DNA from 3 places in the Gottfriedia sp. ABJ_BB2_2 genome. Region 1 is predicted to be linked to each of the others. Evidence: riboswitches for the same ligand, from Rfam matches in the RefSeq annotation. Region 1 holds a riboswitch; each other region holds the start of a gene.
The links. Region 1 has a riboswitch for thiamine pyrophosphate ahead of thiC (phosphomethylpyrimidine synthase ThiC). Riboswitches for the same ligand answer to the same signal wherever they lie in the genome.

Region 1 (4,267 bases):
GTTCAAGAAAGTTTGGTTGAGATTCCTCAAAAATATTCATTCTTCTTACAGCAAACGTTAAAACTTCTGTCTCTGAAACCTCAACAGCTCTTTTTTGAATATCAAAGGAAGGGTATTTACCTGTACCTAGAAACAATCTTGAATGAAATGAATGTTTTCCAATTGTTAACATCATTAACCTCCACCTACAAAATGTATTAATTCTACAATATCTCCGTTTGAAAGAACTGTAGTACCGTACAGTTCTCGATACAATATTTCTTTATTCACTTCTACTACAACGATTCGATTCGCTAATTGATAAGAATGAAGTAAATCTTCTACTGTGCAGATACCTTCAGCTAGCTGAATACTTTTACCATTTAATTGGATGAGCAATATTCATACACCTCTCTTTAAAATTATCGATTCACTTTAAACGCTTCTACCCACTCAGGTCTGACTTTTCGTTTAAGAATAAAATCACGAATCATTTTGCCTGTAGCAGGGGCAAGAAGAATGCCATTTCTAAAGTGTCCAGTAGCAAAAAATATATTGTCGTCATCTGGGTGTTTTCCGATATATGGTTTTTGATCAAATGTTTGTGGTCGTAAACCTCCCCAAAAAGATTCAATGTTCATTTTGCTAATATCAGGTAGCATCTTTTTGGCAGTATTAATTAATGATTCAATACCTTGTAAGTTTGGTTTTTCATCCCAATCGTTTTGAATCATAGTTGCACCAATCACAAGCTTTCCATTGTTTCTAGGAACAATGTAGTTATGATCATGGAAAATTGTATGCTCCAGCGTCATGTGTTCACTTGTTACCGAAAGACACTCCCCCTTAACCGGGGTAAGACGATTACTTAATCCGAGTTGTTCAAAAAAAGATGTGCTCCAAACCCCGTTTGCAATTACGATATTTTTAGCTGTAAACTGACCATTTGTAGATTGAATGGTAAATGTACTTTCATTTTTTCGAATCTCTATAACACTAGTATTCTCGTGTATTGTAGCTCCGAGTACTTGTGCACTTTTACAAAAAGCATTACAGACAGAAGTAGGTAGGACGTTTACATCATCTTCTATATATGCTGCTCCAATTATATTTGTTGTGATATTAGGTATTTTTCTTTGAATTTCATTTGGTTCATACCAAATGACCGTTGGTTGTGAAAGAAGGGAAGCTAATTGCATTTTTTCTGCATTATTATAAGCTAGTTTGAAAATCCCACCAGTTTTCAACTCAATGTCGATGTGACTTAGTTTTTTTAGGTCCTCTTTCAGTTGAAAATAAGATAATTGACTACTTCTTGCAAAAGGCAAAAAAATCTCTGTATCATTACACTCAGAATGAGCTCCCAGCATACCTGCTGCAGCGCTAGTAGATTTAGAACCTATTGTTTGTGCTTCGAGAACGGCAACGTCTATTTTTTCCTTTGCCAAGTAATATCCGATTGAGCATCCAATGATTCCACCACCAATTACAATTACTTCAAAATGTTGTTTCATAGAATACTAATGCACCTCTCCACATATTTTAGAGCAGAATCGCGCGGATTTTCAGAAGAAAAAATACCCGACATGACTGCAATTCCATCAATCTGACATTCTTTTAATATTGGAAGATGATCAGGAGCTATTCCACCAATTGCGTAAACTGGAATTGTAAGAACATTTTTTATCTCAATTAACGGATCAATTCCATTTGGACTTAAACCTTTTTTGCAATTTGTCTCAAAGCAATGTCCATAAATGACATAATTGGCGTGATCTTTTTCAGCTTGTATTGCTTCAGCTACTGAATGGACTGAGCGACCGACATTCATTGTTGGATAATGTTCTTTTACTAACTTGACTGGAAGTCCGTGAGTTGGCAAATGAATGTTGAATAGATTTGTTAGTAATGCTACGTCTAATCTGTCATTCATGATGATCTTGTTCATAGGTACTCCGTTATCGCTTAAAAGGTTTAAAAGCATAAGTAGTTCTAAACTGCTTTTCGATTTTTCTCGTATATAAACAAAATCAACAACATCATGTATTTGAATAATCATTGTTGCAAGTTCATGTATTGAATACATATTATTCGTCACTGCAATTAGCTTCAAATTTGCTCCTCCTTTTTGAAAAATTAGGGTGTATGTATTTTTAAATAAGAAAAACCACTTCCCAAAAATGGAAAGTGGTTTGTAAGTTACACAAATAAACGCATAAAAAGACATTGCGCCACTTTCCTACGCAGGTACGAGCCTGTTCAGGTTATGAGGGTTTAAAAGTAACTACTTTATTCTCAGCCCTTATCAAGGGATCCCCTAGTGATGAATACACTATGAAAATTAAGTTTAGCATAGCATAAAAATAAAATAATTCAAGATTAAAAAAATGATAGTTTGTAAATGGTATTTCAAAAGTTATCAAAATAGACACTGAAAGTTAGCGAAAAAAATAATTTTTTAAATCGAAAATAGTGAATGTTTCCAAGGGTATATATGCATTTTCATACAATATTGTAAAATTTTAGGGGAATAAAATGATTTACAAGATTGAAGCTTAGGTTTATATTAAGTCTGTACAAATGAATAGTTTGACTAGGGGTGTCCAATAAGTTGGGCTGAGAGAGAAACGCGTTTTAAGTTTCTTAACCCTCAGGACCTGATCTGGTTCATACCAGCGTGGGGAAGTTAGCGTTTATTACAGTAGTGTCAATTTAGCATTATTGTAGTCAAACTAACCAATAGCCGGGTCTTATCAAGATAAGATACGGCTTTTTTTCATGCTTATTGTGGATTGGATTTTGTTCTTTTTAATCACATTAAAAAGGGGAAATCATAATGAACAATTCTGTAAATGAAATGAATTTTTCTATCATGTCTAGTTTTTCGGGAAGTAAAAAAGTATATGTCGAAGGATCAAGACCGGACTTGTTGGTTCCAATGCGTGAAATCAAATTAAGTCCAACAACTGGATCATTTGGGGAAGAGGAAAACGCTCCTGTTCGTGTCTACGATACAAGCGGTCCTTATACTGATGAAAGCGAAACAGTTGATATTCGAAAAGGTCTTAAGTCGATAAGAGGAAAATGGATTATCGAACGTGAAGATGTAATCGAGTATGAAGGACGTGAGGTAAAGCCTGAGGATAATGGTTTTAAAAGTGATATTGTACAGAAAAATATAGAGGTCTTCAAGGGACTAGATAGAAAACCATTACGAGCAAAAGATGGTGCAAATATTACACAGTTGCATTACGCACGACAAGGATTGATCACACCGGAAATGGAATTTATTGCAATTAGGGAACATGTTTCTCCTGAGTTTGTCAGGTCCGAAGTAGCGAGAGGAAGAGCAGTCATTCCTTCAAATATAAATCATCCAGAGAGCGAGCCAATGATAATTGGACGTAACTTTCATGTGAAAATTAATGCCAATATTGGTAACTCAGCTGTTACTTCATCTATTGAAGAAGAAGTTGAAAAAATGACTTGGGCAACACGCTGGGGAGCAGATACAATGATGGATCTTTCTACCGGAAAAAATATTCACACAACTCGTGAATGGATTATTAGAAATTCACCAGTACCGGTTGGAACAGTACCTATTTATCAGGCACTGGAAAAAGTTAATGGAATCGCTGAAGACTTATCATGGGAGGTATTCAGAGATACATTAATTGAACAAGCGGAGCAAGGTGTCGACTATTTTACAATTCATGCAGGTGTACTTTTACGCTATATACCATTAACTGCTAAACGTGTTACAGGTATTGTTTCTAGAGGTGGATCGATTATGGCTCAGTGGTGTCTTGCACATCATAAAGAAAATTTTTTATATACTCATTTTGAAGAAATTTGCGACATTATGAAACGATATGATGTGACATTTTCACTTGGTGATGGGCTAAGACCTGGCTCCATTGCTGATGCAAATGATGAAGCTCAGTTTGCTGAATTAGAGACACTTGGGGAACTGACGAAAATAGCATGGAAGCATGATGTCCAAGTAATGATTGAAGGACCAGGTCATGTTCCAATGCATTTAATTAAAGAAAATATGGATAAACAATTAGAAATCTGTAATGAAGCACCTTTTTACACTCTTGGACCACTAACAACTGATATAGCACCAGGTTATGATCATATTACTTCTGCAATTGGTGCAGCCATGATTGGTTGGTTTGGTACAGCAATGCTATGTTATGTAACACCAAAGGAGCATCTTGGATTGCCGAATAAAGAAGACGTAAGAGTAGGTGTTATTACGTACAAAATTGCTGCGCATGCCGCG
Region 2 (4,267 bases), on a different contig from region 1:
TGAATTGTTCTTTCGTTCAACGTACCAATATTGATGACTAGTGCTGATGCAAAAGCTAACATTTCCTCAACTTCTGCTAAATCATCTGCCATGACTGGCGAACCACCAATCGCAAGAACCATATTTGCACAATCATTAACCGTTACATAGTTTGTAATATGATGTACTAATGGTTTTTTACCCTTTACATCTCCAATTAACTGACTGATTTCATTAAGAACTGACATGTTTATTTCCCCCTACATGCTGATTAGTAAATTTATTTATAACAAATTGAACGACAATATAAATCAAACCAATGACTACCATACTAGGAATAGTTGCTCCTAGAAAACTATCAAATTGTACAAACTGTCGATAGATAAATATCCCAACTACCCAAATAAGCATAGCAACCCAATCTAACATTAAGGTTTTTCTAATTTTTGTACGCTTTAAAATAAAATAATCCGTTAACAAAATTGCATACAAAGGTGCAAAAAAAGAACCAATTAAATATAAAAATCCTTCATATTTTTCAATCGGAAATACCATTGCAAGTATTGTTCCTATAATCGTCAATACAATTGCGACATGCTTTCCATTTAATTTGGGAAATACAGTTGTCAATGAAATACCACCAGAATATGCATCCATAAAAGTAGTCGTAACTGTTGCTAACACAACGATTCCAACTGCAAATAATCCAAGATTTGCACTCATTAGAACTGCCACTGGATCATATTCATTAAATGCTAGAGCAGCCCCTAGTCCGATTGCATACATCCATGAACTACCAACCATATAACCAACGAAACTTCCAATTGCACCTTCACGAGTTGACTTAGCAAAACGAGTATAGTCACTTATTAATGGAAGCCATGATAATGGCATGATAACGGATAGTTCTACTGCAGCACCAAAAGACATCTCAGAAGTACCAGGTTTAAAAAGGAATTCACTATGCTTGAAAATAACAAAGCACAAAACAATCGTTAGTAAAAATAATAGCGCTACTGCTACACTATTTAACTTCTTCCAAGCATTTTGACCAAAATATAACCAAATACAAATCAATAAGCCAACAATAAGACACCATACCCAAGGCTGATTAAAATGAAAATCAGATCTAGTTACTACATTAATAGATCTAGCTCCTGTAACAATCATAACTGCCGTCCAGCCCACTAGTTGCAACACATTTAATATAGAAAATAAATAACTGCCATATCTTCCAAATGATATTTTAGTAGATTCCATTGCCGTTAAACGCTCTCTTGAACCGATAACGCCACCTAACACAAGAAGTAGCGTACCAAGTAAATGTCCGATTAGAATAGCAGTCAATCCTTTTGTAAAACCTAAAGGTGCAATGAGCGCACCAGTCATAATTTCAGCGATTGAAACTGCGGCACCAAACCAAAGTGTTGCGAAGTTCCATCTTGTTAAATTGCCAGTTTGTTTAGACATGCAAAATACCCGCCTTTTGATACATTGAATAAAAATGATGTACGGGACCTACGCCCTTCCCGATGGAGAATGAATGTTGAATTGCTAATGTTATGTATTCTTTTGCCCTACTAATTGCTTCGTTTAATTGAAATTCATTTGCCAGATTAGAAGCTATGCTTGATGATAAAGTACACCCTGTACCATGTGTATTATTGGTAGCTATTCTAGTACTCTTATAATAAGTAAATTCATCCCCATCATAGCTAACATCTGTCGCATCGTTTTCTAAATGACCACCTTTTACAAGAACAGCTTTAGCACCTAATGTATGAATCAAAATTGCAGCCTCTTCCATCTCTTGAATAGTTGAAATGCTTTTACCTGTAATTACTTCTGCCTCAGGTAGATTAGGTGTTATGACAGTTGCTAATGGAATCAATTCTTGAATTAACGCTTCTTTCGCATCTGGGCTTAACAAATCATAACCGCTTTTCGAAACCATAACTGGATCAACGACAATGTGCTTTGGCTTATACTGTCTTAGTTTTTCAGCAATGATTTTAATCGTATCAATTTGTGATACCATCCCAATCTTTACTGAATCAACTTCAATATCAGTAAAGATTGCATCTAGCTGACTTGCTATCATTTTTGGTGTTATATCTTGAACTGCAAATACACCTTGTGTATTTTGAGCCGTCACTGCGGTAATCACACTCATGCCAAAAACACCATGAGCTGAAAATGTTTTCAAATCCGCTTGAATTCCAGCCCCACCACTTGAGTCAGAACCCGCAATTGTTAATACTTTTTTCAATTTTTTTCCTCCCATTTAGTGAATAGACTTTTTTGATCTACAGATAGAAGTTGTGGATTGATTTAGAGAACAAAAAAAGCACAAATCCCCATAGGGACTTGTGCTCGAACAAATCAATGTTGTAAATGCATATAAATATGCATTTAATCGCTCACTTTCCTACGCTGGCATTATCCAGATCAGGTTAAAGGGTCAAAGACAATTGTGTCTTAATCTCAGCCGACCATTTACGGCACCCCTAGTACTATTCAAAATATCAAATTGTATTTCTCTTACATATTAATTAATACTATTACTAAATTCAAGTAGTTAGACTAATTTATTCATCTTGAATGATTTACATTTAGTTTGAAGATCATTTGTTGGTCAAATTTGGTCTTAGCTTATCCATTTTTCACAAGGAGTTGTTCGCTTGTTAATAGTAAGCCAGAATCAATATAAAACCGCTCTGGATGTGGATGGCTGAGAAAATCATGATGAGAAATAGACCAACCGTATGCCCCTGCATAGCTAAATAAGAGAATATCACCTACTCTTAATCTAGTTATATTTACATCTCTTGCAAGTACATCATTAGGAGTACATAACTCACCTGCTACTGTAATGTTCGCATTCATTAGTTCAGGACGCTCAAATGAGTATGACCAATTTTCTACTGGAACAATTGTAAAAGGATGATTTTGTTTCCAAGCAGCTGGAAGTCTTAAATGGTGACTTCCACCACGGAGTACACAAAAATATTGTTCATGATTTTGTTTAATATCTAAAACCTCAGTCGCATAATATCCACATGATGAGGTAATATAACGTCCACATTCAAATAAAATTTGCCAGTTTTTATCTTTGTTTTTTTCTATGATTTTATGTAAAACAATCATAAATTCTTCCCAGTTAAACTGGTCATGTAATTCTAGATAGTTAATACCGATTCCACCTCCTACATTCAGGTAGGAAATATCTAGATTAAACTCACTTTCCCAAGCTCTAGATAATGCAAAGCAATGGTCTACAAAATAAGCATGTGCCATCGCATCAATATTATTAGACATGGCATGAAAATGAAAACCGCATAGTTTTATATTTGGCATTGATTTCACTAGTGATATTGCCTTTGGTATCTCTTTTTCATCAATACCAAATTGAGTTGGAACACCAGCCATTTTTAACTTGGCATTCGGTACAGACCGGCGAAGATTCACACGAAATAAAATCGATACATTAATTTCTCTTTTTTTGGCAATATGGTTCACTACATTTAGTTCATGGAAACTCTCCACATGTAATAAAGTCACACCGTGATGGATTGCCATGTCAATTTCTTCATAAGTTTTTCCAGGACCACCGAACAAAATCGGAATATGCTGATCGACTGACCTAACTTTTTCAATTTCCCCTAAAGAAGCAACTTCAAACCCACTTACATGTGGAGCTAACGTTTTAAGCAGCGTTTCATCAGAGTTGGCTTTAATTGCGTAGAATAACTGACAGCTTGCTGGAAGAGTTGTCAAAAGTGCTTCTACGTGACTACGTAATTTTGATAAGTCATATATATAAGCACAAAGTGGTTTCTCTTGTTTCATTCGATAAGTTTGCACAATATTTTCAATCAACTTTCTAAAACCTCCATCGAATTATATTTTCATGATTTGTTTTCTTTTCATCACAATCATTAATGTCGTTATAATACAACCTAATCCCATTACATTACCTGCCAAGTGAGTTCCTAAACTCGTTGCTATTGCTCCAATTAATAACGCTCCTAAAGGAATAAAGCCTCTGTCCATTAAAGCGATACTTAATATTCTGCCACGAAGATGATCTGGTACTTGCTTCTGTAACGTAATGCGGCTTAATGTACGATAAGTTTGACTAGTTAATCCAACTAAAAACATCGCGATACTGGCAATCATTAGATTTGTTGTTCCAATAAATAAAAGTAAAGAGCAGCCAAAACTAATGATTGAATAGATTAACCATTTACCTGGTTCATTGATTTCTTTACCGATAGATAACCATGTC
Region 3 (4,267 bases), on a different contig from region 1:
TCCTACCGCTCTAAAGAAAACTGCCTTATTGATAAAAAGTTAAAGAGGATGCTCAAAAAATAGAGCATCCTTTTTATCTATCCTATGCTTCTAGACTCATTGAAGGTCCAAAGAATTCAAAGTGAATATGTGTTTCTGGAACATTCAATTGTTTTAAGCTTGAAACAACTGCTTTTAAAAACGGCACTGGGCCACATACATAATAATGTGCATCAACAGATTGTATATTAGATGTTAACCAAGCAGCATCAATATAACCTTGCTTTTTAAAGTACGGATTTTTCAAATCATCCTCAGAAGGATTCTCATAAATAAATGATAAAGAAAAGTCATTTAATTGTTCTGATAGTGAGATTAACTCATTTTTGAATGGTTGAAGGTTAGCATTTCTTGAGGCACAAACCATTTCTACTTTACGGTTTGGCTGAGTATTAGCAATATATTTTACCATACTCATTAAAGGTGTAATTCCAACTCCACCACTAATGAACACAGCAGGTGATTCAAGATCATTGTTTATAGTGAAATCCCCAGCTGGAGCTGTTAATTCTAATGAATCGCCAATATTAACAAAGTCGTGAAGATAGTTTGAAAAAACTCCTTTAGGTTGTTGTTCTTCAGCTTCTCTTTTTACGGAAATTCTGTAGTGCTCTTTGCCAGGTACATCAGATAAACTATATTGTCTGTTTAATAAATATTCTTGTCCTTCTACTTTTGCTCGAACAGTTATATATTGACCTGGTAAAAATGTTGGTAATACGGAATGATCTTTTGGAAGTAAGTAGAAAGATGTAATTACTTCGCTTTCTTTAACCTTATCAATGACCTTGAACTCTTTAAAGTCACTCCATCCACCTTCTTGTGTAGCTGATTCATTATACATTTCTTTTTCAATATCGATAAATACTTGTGCAATAATACCATAGCTTTCAGCCCAAGCATTAATAATTTCATCGGTTGCAGCATCACCTAATACTTCTTTAATCGCACCTAATAAGTGTTCTCCAACGATAGGGTAGTGTTCAGGTTTTACTAAAAGACTGCGATGTTTTTGGGCAATTTGTTTTACAACAGGAAGAATTGTTTCAAGCTTATCAATGTTTTTTGCCGCAGCTAGGACTGTGTTGGCAAGTGCTGTTTGTTGTCTACCTTTTTGTTGATTTGTATGATTGAATATATTCAATAATTCAGGATGATTTGTAAACAAGTTTTTATAAAAAACTGATGTAATTTCAATCCCTTTTACTTCTAAAACTGGGATTGTTGATTTAATAATGTCGATTGTTTTTTGAGATAGCATGTTATACCCCTTCTTTTCTCTAAAGTAGTATTTCTAATACATCTTTATAGTAGACTTATATTTTCTTCAAAGCAATATGTAAAATACATCTTTTTAGCCTCAGTTTATAAAAGTTTAAAAAATGTTCACAATTATGCTATGATTAATCAAAATAAATGAGTGAGGGGAATTTATGCGGTTAACCAATTATTCAGATTACTCACTTCGGGTTTTAATATACTTGTCCACTGAACCAAATGAAAAACTGGTTAATATAAAGGATATTGCCGAGGCGTATGATATTTCAAAAAATCATTTAATGAAAATAATATATAACTTAGGGAAGATGGGGTATATTGAAACAATTCGAGGACGAAATGGTGGAATCCGACTTGCAAAACTACCATCTGATATAAATATAGGTGAATTAATTCGAAAAACTGAAGAGGACTTTCATATTGTTGAATGTTTCGAACATAACAATAACTGTGTGATTACTCCAGTTTGTTCTTTGAAGCATATATTTAATAAAGCGTTAGATCAGTTTTTACAAGTATTAGATCAATATACACTTGAAGATATTGTACAAAATAATTTTATGCTGAAAGAATATTTTGACTTAAATAAAAAATAAAAACACTCGAGCAGTAATTGTTTGAGTGTTTTAAAGTTTAATTTGTTATATATGCTCCGATGGTTCTCGAATTAATGATTGAGAAATATAAAGGATTTACTAGAGGTTAAAAAAGAGTGAGACACAGATTCCTTAGTGATTTTCCTATATTCATATTTTTCTATTTATACAGATTATTTAAATTATTAAAATGTGATGAAAATGTTTCGTAATTATGGGGTTTATCTGTTATATTTATCTTGAAAAGTTTATATGCGAGAAAATGTGGAGGAGCCAGTGTTGCTGGCTGAGATAGTATCCGTAAGATACTGACTCTTAGAACCTGATCTGGGTGATGCCAGCGTAGGGAACAGTATCTCTTTTGATATAGTTTTTTACAGTGCATTCACGTCCGGATATTTATTCGGGCGTTTTCTTTTTGTCTAGTTCGAGTGCCTTGCTAAGGTACTAACACATTTCATTTGTATAAACAAAACAAAAAGGAGAGTTATAGAATGAAAAGATTACTGATTTGCTTTTTTGCACTTTGCTTAACGTTAGCAGGATGTAGTGGACAAAATTCATCAACACCAAAGAAAGAAAAAGAGCTACAAAAGGTGACGGTTGTGCTAGACTGGACGCCTAATACAAATCATACAGGTTTATTCGTAGCAAAAGAAAATGGATATTTTAAAGAGCAAGGTTTGAATGTTGACATTATTAGTCCAGGGCAAACAGGAGCAGACCAATTAATTGCTTCTGGTAAAGCTGATTTTGGCGTATCATACCAAGAGTCAATTACACAAGCAAGAGTACAAAATGTTCCAATTGTGTCGATTGCTGCTGTTATTCAACATAATACTTCTGGTTTTGCTTCACCAGTTAGTAAAAATATTAAATCACCAAAAGATTTTGTAGGTAAAACTTATGGTGGATGGGGTTCTCCAGTTGAAAAAGCCATTTTAGATTCACTGATGAAGAAAGAAAATGCAGATGTTAATAAATTAAATATCGTTAATATGGGTGATGCTGATTTCTTCACAGCTGTAAAGCGTGATATTGATTTTGCTTGGATTTATCAAGGGTGGACAGGAATAGAAGCTGAGCTTCGCGATGAGAAATTAAATATGGTTTATTTAACTGATTACAGTGATAAATTAGATTACTACACACCTGTACTTGCAACGAATGAAAAAATGATTAAGGATCAACCAAAAGTCGTGAAAGCATTTATGAAGGCAGCGTCTAAAGGATATACTTATTCAATCGATCATCCAAAGGAAGCAGCAGATATTTTATTAAAAGATAATCCAGATTTAGATAAAGAGTTAGTCCAAAAAAGTCAGGAATGGCTTTCAACTAAATATCAAGACGATGCAAGTCGTTGGGGTGAACAGAAGTTAACAATTTGGAAAAACTATGCTGAGTGGTTAACTGAAAATAAATTGTTAGAAGGTAAATTTGATCCGGAAAAAGCTTTTACAAATGAGTTTTTACCAGAATAATAATTTTTATAAGGGGGAGCTTTAAATGTCTAATTCTTTGATTAGTGTACAAATTATACCAAAAACAAACAAAATTGAGGAAGTAATTCCAGCGGTAGATGCGGCGATAAAAGTAATCGATGAGTCTGGTGTAAAATACCAAGTTCAACCTTTAGAAACAACAATGGAAGGCGATTTAAATCAATTATTAAATATTGTCCAAAAAATGAATGAAAAAATGATCGAAATCGGCTGTCATAATGTCATTACGCAAATGAAAATACTATATCAGCCACAAGGTATTGCTATGGATGACTTGACGGAGAAATATCGTTAATGAAACGTAAACAAATAAAAGGATGGCAACCGATTCTTGTCATCCTTCTTTTTTTAATTTTTTGGCAGCTGTGTATCAAACTATTCAAAATAGAAGCTTGGCTCTTACCAGGGCCAATCGTAATACTGAAAGAAGGAATTAAGTCTTATGATTCATTAGTTCCACATGTACTCTCTACTGTACAATTAACTATCTTTGGTTTTTTGGTAGGTACTCTTTTAGGACTGATGATTGCTATCGTACTACATTTAATTCCAGGGTTTAAAGAAGCGTTTTATCCATTATTAATTTTGTCACAGAACGTACCAATTATTGTTTTAGCACCACTTTTGATTATTTGGTTTGGATTTGGAGTATTCCCGAAATTAATGATTATTTCACTAGTTTGCTTCTTTCCTGTTACCGTTTCTGCTCTTGATGGATTTAGGCAAACACCAACCAATTTGATTAATTATATGAAAATGGCAGGGGCAACTAAATCACAATTATTTTGGAAAATAGAATGTCCATACTCACTACCATCTATTTTTTCGGGATTAAAAATATCCGCGACA

Region 2: another riboswitch for thiamine pyrophosphate. It lies ahead of thiD (bifunctional hydroxymethylpyrimidine kinase/phosphomethylpyrimidine kinase); the one in region 1 lies ahead of thiC (phosphomethylpyrimidine synthase ThiC).
Region 3: another riboswitch for thiamine pyrophosphate. It lies ahead of ACX6U0_RS17815 (ABC transporter substrate-binding protein); the one in region 1 lies ahead of thiC (phosphomethylpyrimidine synthase ThiC).

The regions. Positions count from the first base shown of each region.
Region 1 covers NZ_JBVFKR010000002.1:687,017-691,283, reverse strand. The annotation lists gene ACX6U0_RS08365 (thiazole synthase) at 1-172, opposite strand, end outside; gene thiS (sulfur carrier protein ThiS) at 175-378, opposite strand; gene thiO (glycine oxidase ThiO) at 402-1,493, opposite strand; gene ACX6U0_RS08350 (thiamine phosphate synthase) at 1,490-2,092, opposite strand; TPP riboswitch at 2,199-2,308, opposite strand; TPP riboswitch at 2,565-2,680, shown strand; gene thiC (phosphomethylpyrimidine synthase ThiC) at 2,813-4,267, shown strand, end outside.
Region 2 covers NZ_JBVFKR010000012.1:78,673-82,939, reverse strand. The annotation lists gene thiM (hydroxyethylthiazole kinase) at 1-227, opposite strand, end outside; gene cytX (putative hydroxymethylpyrimidine transporter CytX) at 214-1,449, opposite strand; gene thiD (bifunctional hydroxymethylpyrimidine kinase/phosphomethylpyrimidine kinase) at 1,442-2,248, opposite strand; TPP riboswitch at 2,388-2,498, opposite strand; gene ACX6U0_RS19060 (type III PLP-dependent enzyme) at 2,632-3,858, opposite strand; gene ACX6U0_RS19055 (MFS transporter) at 3,880-4,267, opposite strand, start outside.
Region 3 covers NZ_JBVFKR010000010.1:57,347-61,613, forward strand. The annotation lists gene hmpA (NO-inducible flavohemoprotein) at 83-1,300, opposite strand; gene ACX6U0_RS17810 (RrF2 family transcriptional regulator) at 1,473-1,913, shown strand; TPP riboswitch at 2,170-2,279, shown strand; gene ACX6U0_RS17815 (ABC transporter substrate-binding protein) at 2,408-3,397, shown strand; gene ACX6U0_RS17820 (thiamine-binding protein) at 3,423-3,713, shown strand; gene ACX6U0_RS17825 (ABC transporter permease) at 3,713-4,267, shown strand, end outside.